Regions from separate parts of the Pseudomonas sp. G7(2022) genome, predicted to be linked through region 2. Evidence: predicted binding sites of a transcription regulator. Region 2 holds the regulator's gene; each other region holds the start of a gene.

Region 1 (2,965 bases), 690 kb from region 2:
TGATAGATCGAGCCGTTGTTGGCGGCCGCCGGCAACGGCGTACGCGGCAACACCGGAGCGTAGTAAGGGTCATTGGGCTTGGGCGTCGGAGCGACGCAGCCCGCGAGCGAGACCACCCCACCCAATGCCAGAACAGATACGAAGCGCTTCATGACCCTTACCTCACGGTGTTGCAGGCGGCCTCATGACCGCCTCATAGACTTGATTACAGATTCTGCGTTACGAACGAGAGCATCTGGTCGGCGGTGGAGATCACCTTGGAGTTCATCTCGTACGCGCGCTGGGTGGTGATCATGTTGACCATCTCTTCCACGGTGCTGACGTTGGAGGTTTCCAGGGTGTTCTGCAGGGTGGTACCGAAACCGTTCAGGCCCGGAGTGCCGACTTGCGGCGCACCGGAAGCGGCGGTTTCCAGGAACAGGTTGTTGCCCACCGCTTGCAGACCGGCCGGGTTGATGAAGTCGGCGGTTTGCAGGTTGCCGATCACCTGGGCGGCCGGGTTGCCGGCAACGGTGATCGATACGGTGCCGTCGCGGCCGACAGTGAAGGTCTGGGCGTTGTTCGGGATGACAATCGCCGGCTCCAGCGCGAAACCGCTGGCGTTGACGATCTGGCCATTGGAATCGAGGTGGAAAGTACCGTCACGGGTGTAGGACGTGGTGCCGTCCGGCTGCAGGATCTGGAAGAAGCCACGACCATCGATGGCCATGTCCAGCGGCTGCTCGGTGGTTTGCAGGCTACCGGCGGTGAAGTTTTTCTGGGTGCCGACAATGCGCACACCGGTACCCACTTGCAGACCCGACGGCAGTTCGCTGTCCTGGGTCGACTGGGCGCCTGGCTGACGCTTGATCTGATACAGCAGGTCCTGGAACTCGGCGCGGTCACGCTTGAAACCCGTGGTCGACACGTTTGCCAGGTTGTTGGAAATGGTGGTCAGGTTGGTGTCCTGGGCGGACAGACCGGTTTTGGCAACCCATAGAGCCGGAAGCATTCGATTCTCCTCGTGCGCCTGTTTTACGGCGCGACGTTCTGATAATTAGCTGATCTGCAAGACCCGAGCCATGGCCTGGTCGTCGTCTTTGGCGGTGTTCATCATCTTGACGTGCAACTCGAACTGCTTGGCCAGGGCCAGCACCGAGGTCATCTCTTCCACGGCATTGACGTTGCTCGACTCCAGGAAACCCGACACCAGTTTGACGTTGGCGTCGGCCGGCGCAGGCTGGCCGTCCTTGGTGTAAATCGAACCGTCCAGGCCCTTGTTCATGTTCTTGATGTCCGGGTTGACCAGTTTGATCCGGTCGACTTCGGCCATGACGCGCGGGCCTTCGCCCATCGCACGGATACTGATGGTGCCGTCTTCACCGACTTCCACCTGCTGCTCCGGTGGAATGGCAATCGGACCGCCATTGCCCAGTACCGGCATGCCGTTGCCGGCGCGCAGTACGCCGAGGGCGTCGATGTTCAGGCTGCCGGTGCGCACGTAGCTTTCGCCGCCGCTAGGGTTCTGCACGGCAATGAAGCCGTTTCCGCTGACGGCCACGTCGAGATCACGCCCGGTCTGCACCAGCGAGCCCGGGGTAAAATCGGTGGCGGGCCGCTCGCTCATGGCAAACGCACGCGCCGGAAAGCTGTCACCGAACACCGGCATCGAACGCGCCTGCTCCAGGTCGCGCTGAAAACCATTGGTGGAGATGTTCGCCAGGTTGTTGGCATGAGCCTTTTGCGCCAGTGCGTTCTGGCTGGCGCCGGTCATTGCCACATAAAGGTACTTGTCCACACTCTTTCCTCTGCATGCCGGACGTTTGCCGCCCACCGCTGTACTGCTGACCCACAAGCAATTTGCAGACCAACTTTTTTCTGGCGGCCAGGGACCCGATAAACAAAGGACTTGAGGGAATTGGCGGGGTTTGGGGGAATGTATCGAAGACGAAAAACCGGCGGTGTCATGCCGCTTGGCGGCAAACACCGACGCGGAGGTTGCCCGGACTACCGCTTTCGCGAGCAAGCTCGCTCCCACAAGAGATCGCATTTCCACTGTGGGAGCGAGCCTGCTCGCGATGAGGCCATCAGAAGCGATGCAATTACCGGTTAAGACTCACTCTTGCCGACTTCATATTCACGCAGCTTGTTGGCAATCGTGGTGTGCGAAACCCCGAGCCGCTTGCCCAACTGCCGACTGCTTGGATGTTCGGAATACAGTCGCTCCAGCACCGCTTTCTCGAAGCGCCCGACAATCTCGTCCAACCCGCCCTCCAGCGAGAAGTCGCCAAGCGGCTGACGCACGCCATAGTCCGGCAGACGAATATGTTCGGCCTTGACCGTCCCGCCATCACACAGCGACACCGCCTGGAAGAGCACGTTCTCCAGTTGCCGAACGTTGCCCGGCCAATGGTAGTGACTGAGCCGGTCCATTGCCGTCGGCGCCAGTTTCGGCAGCGGGCAGCCGATCTGCCGGCTGGCCTGATCGAGGAAGTGCTCGACCAGCGGCGTCAAACCGTCGAGGCATTCGCGCAAGGGCGGAATGTGCAGCGACAGCACGTTCAAACGGTGATACAGATCCTGGCGAAATTCCCCTCTCGCACACAGCTCCGACAGATCCACCTGGGTGGCGCAGATCACCCGCACATCCAGATAAACCTCTTCATCACTGCCTACACGCCGGAAGCAGCCGTCCTGCAGGAAGCGCAGCAATTTCACCTGCAAGCGCGGGCTCATTTCGCCAACGCCATCAAGGAACAGCGTGCCGCCCGCCGTCAGCTCAAGCAATCCGAGCTTGCCTTCGGCCCGCGCCCCTTCAAAGGCACCAGGGCCATAGCCGAACAGCTCGGTCTCGGCCATCGACTCCGGCAGCCCCGCACAATTGAGCGCCATCAGCGGCGACTGCCCGCGCGGACTCGCCAGGTGACAGGCACGCGCCAGCAATTCCTTGCCGGTGCCGGTTTCGCCTTCAATCAACAACGGCGCA
Region 2 (2,965 bases):
AAATCGTCTATGACACGGTGAAAAAACTGGCCAGCGCCGGTCGAGCCACTGGCAGCAAGGTCACCGAAGCGCGTCCGCGCATCGACATGGTGATCCAGCCGAAGAAGAAAACCGACGAGAAAACCCAGTAATGGCAACTCTGAAAGCTCAGCACCTGGCCAAGGCCTATAAAAGCCGCCAGGTCGTGCGCGACGTCAGCCTGTCGATTGACAGCGGTCAGATCGTCGGTCTGCTCGGCCCGAACGGCGCCGGCAAGACCACGTGCTTCTACATGATCGTCGGCCTGGTTCAGGCCGATCAGGGTCGCGTACTGATCGACGACCTGGACGTCAGTCACCAGCCCATGCACGGTCGCGCGAAAGCCGGTATCGGTTATCTGCCGCAGGAAGCGTCGATCTTTCGCAAACTGTCGGTCGCCGACAACATCATGGCCATCCTCGAAACCCGTCAGGAGCTCGACAAGGCCGGTCGTCGCAAGGAGCTGGAAAGCCTGCTGCAGGAATTCCACATCAGCCACATTCGCGACAACCTCGGCATGAGCCTGTCCGGTGGTGAGCGCCGCCGCGTGGAGATCGCTCGCGCACTGGCTACGGCGCCGAAGTTCATTCTGCTCGACGAACCATTCGCCGGTGTCGACCCGATCTCCGTGGGCGACATCAAGCAGATCATCCACCACCTCAAGGCCAAGGGCATCGGTGTGCTGATCACCGACCACAACGTCCGCGAGACGCTGGATATTTGCGAAACAGCCTACATCGTCAACGACGGCCAACTGATTGCCGAAGGCGACTCCGCGACCATCCTCGCCAACGATCTGGTGAAGGAAGTGTACCTGGGTCACGAGTTCCGCCTGTAAGCGCGACGGTATTCGAGCGGCCGTCCGGGTGCTGTAACGTTGAAGCGCATTTTTATAGGCTTTTATTGTTACAGCGCTCTAGGCAAACACGACAGTTTCAGGCATATAATTTGCTTAAGTTTGGCGCTCCGGCGCCCTGTAGTGGATGGCGCATAGCGCCGGCGAATAAGGTGTTAAGCCCCTGCCATGAAACCATCGCTAGTCTTGAGAATGGGCCAGCAGCTGACGATGACACCGCAGCTGCAACAGGCCATCCGCCTGCTCCAATTGTCGACCCTGGATCTGCAACAGGAAATCCAGGAGGCGCTGGAATCCAACCCGATGCTCGAACGCCAGGAAGACGGCGACGACTTCGACAATTCCGACCCGCTGGCCGACAACGCCGAACAGAAACCCAACACCGAGATCCAGGAACCTTCCTATCAGGAAACCGCGCCGACGGTCGACAATCTCGAGGACGGCGAATGGAACGAGCGCATCCCCAACGAACTCCCTGTGGACACCGCCTGGGAAGATGTCTACCAGACCAGCGCCAGCAGCCTGCCCAGCAGCGATGACGACGAGTGGGATTTCACCACCCGCACCTCTGCCGGTGAAAGCCTGCAAAGCCACTTGCTGTGGCAACTGAACCTGGCGCCGATGTCCGACACCGACCGCCTGATCGCTGTCACCCTGATCGACTGCATCAACAATCAGGGCTACCTCGATGAAACCCTCGAAGAAATTCTCGACGCATTCGATCCGGAACTCGACATCGAGCTGGACGAGATCGAAGCCGTCCTGCACCGCATCCAGCAGTTTGAACCCGCCGGCATCGGCGCCCGCAACCTGAGTGAATGCCTGCTGCTGCAATTGCGCCAGCTATCGACCAAGACCCCCTGGCTGGCGGAAGCCAAGCGTCTGGTCACCGATTACATCGACCTGCTCGGCAGCCGCGACTACAGCCAGTTGATGCGGCGCATGAAGCTCAAGGAAGATGAACTGCGCCAGGTCATCGAACTGGTCCAGAGCCTCAACCCGCGCCCCGGCTCGCAAATCGAGTCCACCGAAGCCGAATACGTGGTACCCGACGTGATCGTGCGCAAGGACAACGAGCGCTGGCTCGTCGAGCTGAACCAGGAATCCGTGCCACGCCTGCGGGTCAACGCCCAATACGCCGGTTTCGTGCGCCGCGCCGACACCAGCGCCGACAATACCTTCATGCGCAATCAGTTGCAGGAAGCCCGCTGGTTCATCAAGAGTCTGCAGAGTCGCAACGAAACCCTGATGAAGGTAGCCACTCAGATCGTCGAACATCAGCGCGGATTCCTGGAGTACGGCGACGAAGCCATGAAGCCACTGGTGCTGCACGACATCGCTGAAGCGGTGGGTATGCACGAGTCGACGATTTCCCGGGTGACCACGCAAAAATTCATGCATACCCCGCGGGGCATATATGAACTGAAATACTTTTTCTCCAGCCATGTCAGCACCTCCGAAGGCGGCGAATGCTCGTCCACGGCGATCCGCGCGATCATCAAGAAACTGGTCGCCGCGGAAAATCAGAAAAAGCCGTTGAGTGACAGCAAGATCGCTGGTTTACTGGAGGCACAAGGCATTCAGGTGGCTCGCCGCACCGTCGCCAAGTACCGCGAATCCCTGGGAATCGCGCCTTCGAGCGAACGCAAGCGGTTGATGTAAGCCACGTTACAGCGTTCCAGTGGCAGGCTCTTCGGCCTGCCGCTTTATGCACTGGCAACGAAGGAGAAGCTGTATGCAAGTCAACATCAGTGGACACCAACTGGAAGTTACCCAACCTCTCCGTGAGTACGTTGAGCAAAAGCTCAAGAGGCTTGAGGGACATTTCGACAAGATCACCAACGTGCAAGTCACGATGTGCGTCGAAAAGCTGAAGCAGAAAATCGAAGCCACGCTGCATATTCCCGGCAACGAGGTCGTCGCAAACGCGGAACATACCGATATGTACGCAGCGATCGACGCGCTGACCGACAAGCTTGATAAACAACTCAAAAAGCATAAGGAAAAGACCCAGAGCCTGCTCCAGGGCGCTACCGGTCGATAACCCCCACCCCCATGATCCGACTTGAAAGCATCCTGACCCCCGGCCGT
Region 3 (2,965 bases), 930 kb from region 2:
TGTCCGCCCGCTCGATGAAGGTGCCCAAGCGAATGAAACGAAACGCGTCATTGCGCATGATGGTGCCGTAGGACGCGCCCCGAAACAGGTGCGAACGCTCCTTGATCCACTCGCAGAAACGACTCATGCCATAACGGCTGAGGCCCTGATTGGCGATCCCGCGAATCTCCAGCCAGGTGGCGTTGATGTTCTCCCACATGTCGGCGGTGATTCGCCCGCGCACCGCGTGGGCGCTGGCTCGCGCCGCGCCGAGACAGCTGTAGATGCTCGCCGGATTAGCCGCGTCGAGGGCGAAGAAGTGCAGCAATCGCTCGGCATGCAATTCGCCGTGGCGTTCCAGGTAATCGTCCAGCGTGCCGGTGATCAGCAACGGCATCGCCAGTTCGTGCAGACCGTCGCCACGGCCGTCCTGCGGCATCAGCGACAGCGAATAGCTGACATCGAGCATCCGTGCGAGGTTTTCCGCCCGCTCCAGGTAACGCGACATCCAGTACAGATCCGAGGCAGTTCTACTTAACATGGCAGGCTTCCTTCAATCCTCGACCACCCAGGTGTCCTTGGTTCCGCCGCCCTGGGATGAATTCACCACCAGAGAGCCTTCACGCAGGGCGACACGGGTCAAACCGCCGGGTACGACCCGGGTTTCACGACCGGACAATACGAACGGGCGCAGGTCGATGTGGCGCGGCGCAATGCCGTTTTCGACAAAAGTCGGACAGGTCGACAGCGACAGCGTCGGTTGCGCGATGTACGCGTGGGGCTTGGCCTTGATCCGCTCGCGGAACGCATCGATTTCCGCAGTCGTCGCCGCCGGCCCCACGAGCATTCCGTAACCGCCGGAACCCTGGGTTTCCTTGACCACCAGATCCGGAAGATTGGCCAGCACATGGGAAAGTTCAGACGGGTTGCGGCATTGCCAGGTCGGCACGTTCTTCAGGATCGGCTCTTCGCCGAGGTAGAAACGGATCATCTCGGTGACGAACGGGTACACCGATTTGTCGTCCGCCACGCCGGTGCCGATGGCATTGGCCAGCACTACATTGCCGGAGCGATATGATGACAGCAGCCCTGGTACGCCGAGCATCGAATCCGGGCGGAAGGCCAGCGGGTCGAGGAACGCGTCGTCGAGCCGGCGGTAGATCACGTCCACCGCTTTCGGGCCGTCGGTGGTGCGCATGAAGACCTTGTCGTCGCGCACGAACAGATCGGCGCCTTCGACCAGTTCCACGCCCATTTCCCGGGCCAGGAACGCATGCTCGAAAAACGCACTGTTGAAGCGGCCCGGCGTCAGCACCACGACGCTCGGGTCGTCGATCGGGCTTGAGCTTTTCAGGGTGTCGAGCAGCAGGTTCGGGTAATGGTCGATCGGGGCGATGCGCTGGGCCGCGAACAGTTCAGGGAACAGGCGCATCATCATCTTGCGGTCTTCGAGCATGTAGCTCACGCCGCTGGGCGTACGCAGGTTGTCCTCGAGTACGTAATAGGTGCCGTCGCCGTCGCGCACCAGATCGACGCCGGAGATGTGCGAATAGATATCGCGGTGCAGATCCAGCCCCTGCATCGCCAACTGATATTGCTCGTTGGCCAGCACCTGCTCGGCGGGAATGATCCCGGCCTTGATGATGCGTTGCTCGTGGTAAAGGTCGGCGAGGAACATGTTCAACGCCTTGACCCGCTGAATACAGCCGCGCTCGACGATCCGCCATTCACTGGCCGGAATGCTGCGCGGAATGGTGTCGAAGGGAATCAGACGCTCTGTCCCTTGCTCGTCCCCGTAGAGCGTGAACGTGATACCGGCACGATGGAACAGCAGATCGGCCTCGCGTCGCCGCTGGGCCAGCAGCTCGTCAGGTGTCTCGGCCAGCCAGCGGGCAAACTCCCGGTAATGCGGGCGGATCTGGCCGCCGGCATCGTACATTTCATCAAAATAGGTGCGGATCATGCCGTACTCCTTGTCACCCCGGACATACAGGCCTTCGCAAGGCCCGTGCCATCGGCATAAACGCTTTGATTTCAATCGGTTGGATATTCACGCCACACGCACCGCACCATTCCTGTGCGGCAAATGCCCCAACCTGATCGCCCCCGCTTCATTGCGACGCAGTCCCGTCGCCTATCACCAGCATAGTCAGAGTTGATTTCACTGCCCGGCGCCGGCTGCGGATAATCCGCGCATCCGCTGCAAAAACGTCGCTGACGAAGTACGCAGCCTCACTGATCCGGCTTGCCTCGGCAGCCCTCCCGACCGTAACCCTGACCGGTTCCCTCTCCTTCCGGTCTTCCCTTTCAGCCACCCCCTCAGGTGGCTTTTTTTTGCGCCGGATTCTTGTTTCAGGGTTTTGCCATGGAGCGTTCAGGAGACAGAAACGACAACGGCCGACCCGAAGGTCAGCCGTTGCTCGACGTGTTGCGAGAGTGATCAGTTCAAACGGTGCCGGTTGCGGATCTCCTGTTTCACGCCCCAGCCTTCGATAATACCGCCCAAGGGCTCGACCACTGCCGAAAAGCCCTGCTCGAAATCGCCAATGTCGTCGTAGGTTGCGTACATCACCTTGCTCAATTCCAGGGACCACGCGCCGTCGTCGCGCGCACTGACCTGGGCATTGATGGATTCACCGCGAAACTTGCCTGCCGCCCTGCGCGCCCGCTCCTCGTCCGGGAAAATGGCGTAGAACTCGATGGGATGGAATCGGGAAAAATCGAAACCGCCTTCTTTCATGCGGCGCAGAACATTGCTGCTGATGTCTTCTTGATAGGCTGTGCTCATGAATCGTCCCCCTCGCATAGATGGATAGACTTTCCGTATTCCCGCCCCGGGCCTTTGGCCTAAGTACTTCGGCAACGTGGTTGCACGCGGGAAACAAGCATGTAGCTGACAAGACCAGACCTTAGCGATCCTTTCGCTGATCTCGCTTGCAGAGTAGCCCCAAGATAGAGCCGCTGCCAAGGCCTGGTGCGTTACAGA
Region 4 (2,965 bases), 2.7 Mb from region 2:
CTGGTCTTCTTCGAAGAGTTGGCCAGTATGTCCTTCATCGTCAGGCTGCTGGTGGTATCGGTAACGCTCATGGCAGTCGCCCCTTATTACTGACCGAGGGTCAGTACCTTCTGCATCATGGTTTTGGCGGTGTTCATCATTTCGGCGTTGGTCTGGAACGACCGGCTCGCGGAAATCATGTCAGCCATTTCTTCCACCACGTTGACGTTCGGGTAGTAGACGTAGCCCTTGGCGTCGGCTGCCGGATGATTCGGCTCGTAGCGCGCTTCGAGGTTGCTCTGGTCTTCGACCACGCCCAGGACCTGCACGCCTTGACCTGCCGCGTCCTGGTTCTGGAACAGCGAATTGCTGCCACCGCTCTGACCACCCTGGAACATGGTGGCGAATACCGGGTGACGGGCACGGTAGGTCTGGTCGATGCTCGACGAGACGGTCTCGGCGTTGGCGATGTTCGAGGCCACGGTGTTCAAACGCGTGGTCTGGGCGCTCATGCCGCTGCCGGCAATGTTGAAAACGCTGGACAGGGACATGGATTACTCTCCGCGCAGGGCTGACACCAGCCCTTTGAATTTGCTGTTGAGCAGCGTGAAGCTGGCCTGGAAGCCGACGGCGTTTTGCGCGTAGTTCGACTGTTCCAGTTGGGCATCCACGGTGTTCTGGTCGATCGACGGCTGCATCGGCGTGCGATACATCAGCGACTCGTCGCCATTGCCCAGGCCCTCAGCCTCAATGTGACGGCTGTTGGTCATGTTCAGGGCGATGGTGCCATTGGCGTTCTTCTGGCTCTGTGCTTCGAGCACTTTGGAGAAGTCCAGATCCCGAGCCTTGTAGTTCGGGGTGTCGGCGTTGGCGATGTTGTTGGCCAGCACTTCGGCACGCTGGGCGCGGAAGCCCAGAGCCTTTTCGTGAATGCCGAGCGCTTTATCGAAGCTGATGCTCATGTCGGGAACCTTCAGGTGACCGGATTTTTCGTAACAGGGTTATAGCAAGCGTCGTGCCAGCTTTAGAAAGCCCCGGATTACGGGGCTTTGCACTGAACAGACGACGCGGCAATGCCAGAAAAGCGGCAACCGGTTTCCGCCGGCTGCCGCTTTTCTGCCGCCTGCCGCCACCGGCAAAACCTTCAGGCATAAAAAAACGGAAGCCCTGAGGACTCCCGTTTCTTGTGTTGCCGGTCTTGATCACTTCGCCTGGTAGATGATTCCCGGGCTGCACTGGACCATCTGGTAATGATCCGGCAAACCGTTCAGCGCTTCGGAAGCGCCAAGGAACAGATAGCCGCCCGGCTTCAGCGTGCTGTGAATGCGCAACAGGATGTCTTTCTTCACCTCGGCGGAGAAGTAGATCAGCACGTTGCGGCAGAACACGATGTCGAACTTGCCCAGGCTTGCGTAGCTGTCGAGCAGGTTGAACGAGCGGAATTCCACCCGGTTCTTGATCGGCGCCTTGATCACCCAGCGTCCGGGCCCTTTCGGGTCGAAGTAGCGCTGCAGACGATCGGCGGACAAGCCGCGACCGATCGCCAGGCTGTCGTACTCGCCGGTCTTGCAGTTGGTCAGCATGCTGCCGGACAGATCGGTGGCGACGATCTGCACGCCCATCTTCAACTGACCGATGTTGGTCCGCTCGAACTCGTCGATCGACATCGACAGCGAATAGGGTTCCTGACCCGACGAGCAGGCCGCCGACCAGATCCGCAGACGCTGGTTGGGAGCCGCCTTGATTGCCTCGGGCAGCACCTTGTTCTTCAAGACTTCAAACGGATAGGTGTCGCGAAACCACAGGGTTTCGTTGGTCGTCATGGCATCGACCACCTGCTCGCGCAAACCGCTGCGCGGCTGTGTCTGGATGCGCTGTACCAGCTCACCCAGGGACTTGATGCCTTGCTGCTCCATCAGTTTGTTGAGACGGCTCGACACCAGGTACTGCTTGTTTTCACCGAGCAAAATGCCACAGGCTTTTTCCAGGAAGACCCGGAACTGTTCGAAATCCAAATTACCCGTAGACAAATGATGCCGCCTCTTAAATCGTGTTGAACGCCAGGGGCAAAAGGCCCCTAGCTGATATCTGCTGCTTTGATCCGGTCGACTACCCGGGATGCCAGGTCATCAGGACGGAATTTGGCCAGGAAGTCATCGGCACCGACCTTCTTGACCATCGCCTGGTTGAACACACCCGACAACGAAGTATGCAGGATGATATGAAGCTTTTGCATGCGAGGATCGCCGCGGATTTCCGCCGTCAGGGTGTACCCGTCCATCTCCGGCATTTCGATGTCGGAAATCATCATCAGGAACTCTTCTTCCGGCTTCTTGCCCTCATCGACCAGCTTGCGCAGGTAATCCAGCGCCTGCTTGCCGTCGTTCAACGCCACCACTTCGACACCGACCGTCTGCAGGCAACGCGTCACCTGCTTGCGCGCCACCGACGAGTCATCGACCGTCAGTACCCGCAGCGACAGCGCCTTGCTCTGGGTCTCGACATCCACCACGCCGACCGAAATCGCTTCCGGTGTCGGTGCGACTTCCGCCAGCACCTTTTCGACGTCGATGATTTCGACTAACTGATTGTCCACCCGAGTCACAGCGGTCAGGTAATGATCGCGACCGGTCCCCTTGGGTGGCGGATGGATCTCTTCCCAGTTCATGTTGACGATACGTTCCACCGAGCGCACCAGGAAACCCTGGGTCTTGGTGTTGTATTCCGTGATGATCACGAACGGACTGTTCTTGTCTTTCAACGCCCCGGAGCCGGTCGCCATTGCCAGATCAAGGATCGGAATGGTCGCCCCCCGGATATTCGCCACCCCGCACACGACAGGACTGGACTTGGGCATCAGCGTCAGTTGCGGGCATTGCAGCACTTCCCGAACCTTGAACACGTTGATCCCGTAGAGCTGCTGGCCGTCGAGACGGAACAACAGCAGCTCCAGGCGATTCTGCCCTACCAGTTGCGTGCGCTGGTT

The links. Region 2 encodes sigma-54, which starts transcription at its own class of promoters, with help from an activator protein. Its sites were predicted from a motif close to ANTGGCATNNANNTTGCTNT; they were not measured.
Region 1: NE357_RS07690 (flagellar basal body rod protein FlgF) is a predicted target of sigma-54. The motif match lies at 1,832-1,851, and genes of this name have one in related genera.
Region 3: NE357_RS08875 (circularly permuted type 2 ATP-grasp protein) is a predicted target of sigma-54. The motif match lies at 1,976-1,995, and genes of this name have one in related genera.
Region 4: flgB (flagellar basal body rod protein FlgB) is a predicted target of sigma-54. The motif match lies at 983-1,002, and genes of this name have one in related genera.

Annotation. Positions count from the first base shown of each region.
Region 1 covers NZ_CP109659.1:1,701,325-1,704,289, reverse strand. The annotation lists gene flgH (flagellar basal body L-ring protein FlgH) at 1-152, opposite strand, end outside; gene flgG (flagellar basal-body rod protein FlgG) at 206-991, opposite strand; gene NE357_RS07690 (flagellar basal body rod protein FlgF) at 1,037-1,777, opposite strand; gene NE357_RS07685 (sigma-54-dependent transcriptional regulator) at 2,089-2,965, opposite strand, start outside.
Region 2 covers NZ_CP109659.1:1,008,531-1,011,495, reverse strand. The annotation lists gene lptA (lipopolysaccharide transport periplasmic protein LptA) at 1-131, shown strand, start outside; gene lptB (LPS export ABC transporter ATP-binding protein) at 131-856, shown strand; gene NE357_RS04400 (RNA polymerase factor sigma-54) at 1,043-2,536, shown strand; gene hpf (ribosome hibernation-promoting factor, HPF/YfiA family) at 2,610-2,918, shown strand; gene ptsN (PTS IIA-like nitrogen regulatory protein PtsN) at 2,930-2,965, shown strand, end outside.
Region 3 covers NZ_CP109659.1:1,942,288-1,945,252, reverse strand. The annotation lists gene NE357_RS08880 (alpha-E domain-containing protein) at 1-520, opposite strand, end outside; gene NE357_RS08875 (circularly permuted type 2 ATP-grasp protein) at 533-1,942, opposite strand; gene NE357_RS08870 (ribonuclease E inhibitor RraB) at 2,420-2,767, opposite strand.
Region 4 covers NZ_CP109659.1:4,673,457-4,676,421, forward strand. The annotation lists gene flgD (flagellar hook assembly protein FlgD) at 1-71, opposite strand, end outside; gene flgC (flagellar basal body rod protein FlgC) at 87-530, opposite strand; gene flgB (flagellar basal body rod protein FlgB) at 534-941, opposite strand; gene cheR (protein-glutamate O-methyltransferase CheR) at 1,182-2,009, opposite strand; gene NE357_RS21295 (chemotaxis protein CheV) at 2,057-2,965, opposite strand, start outside.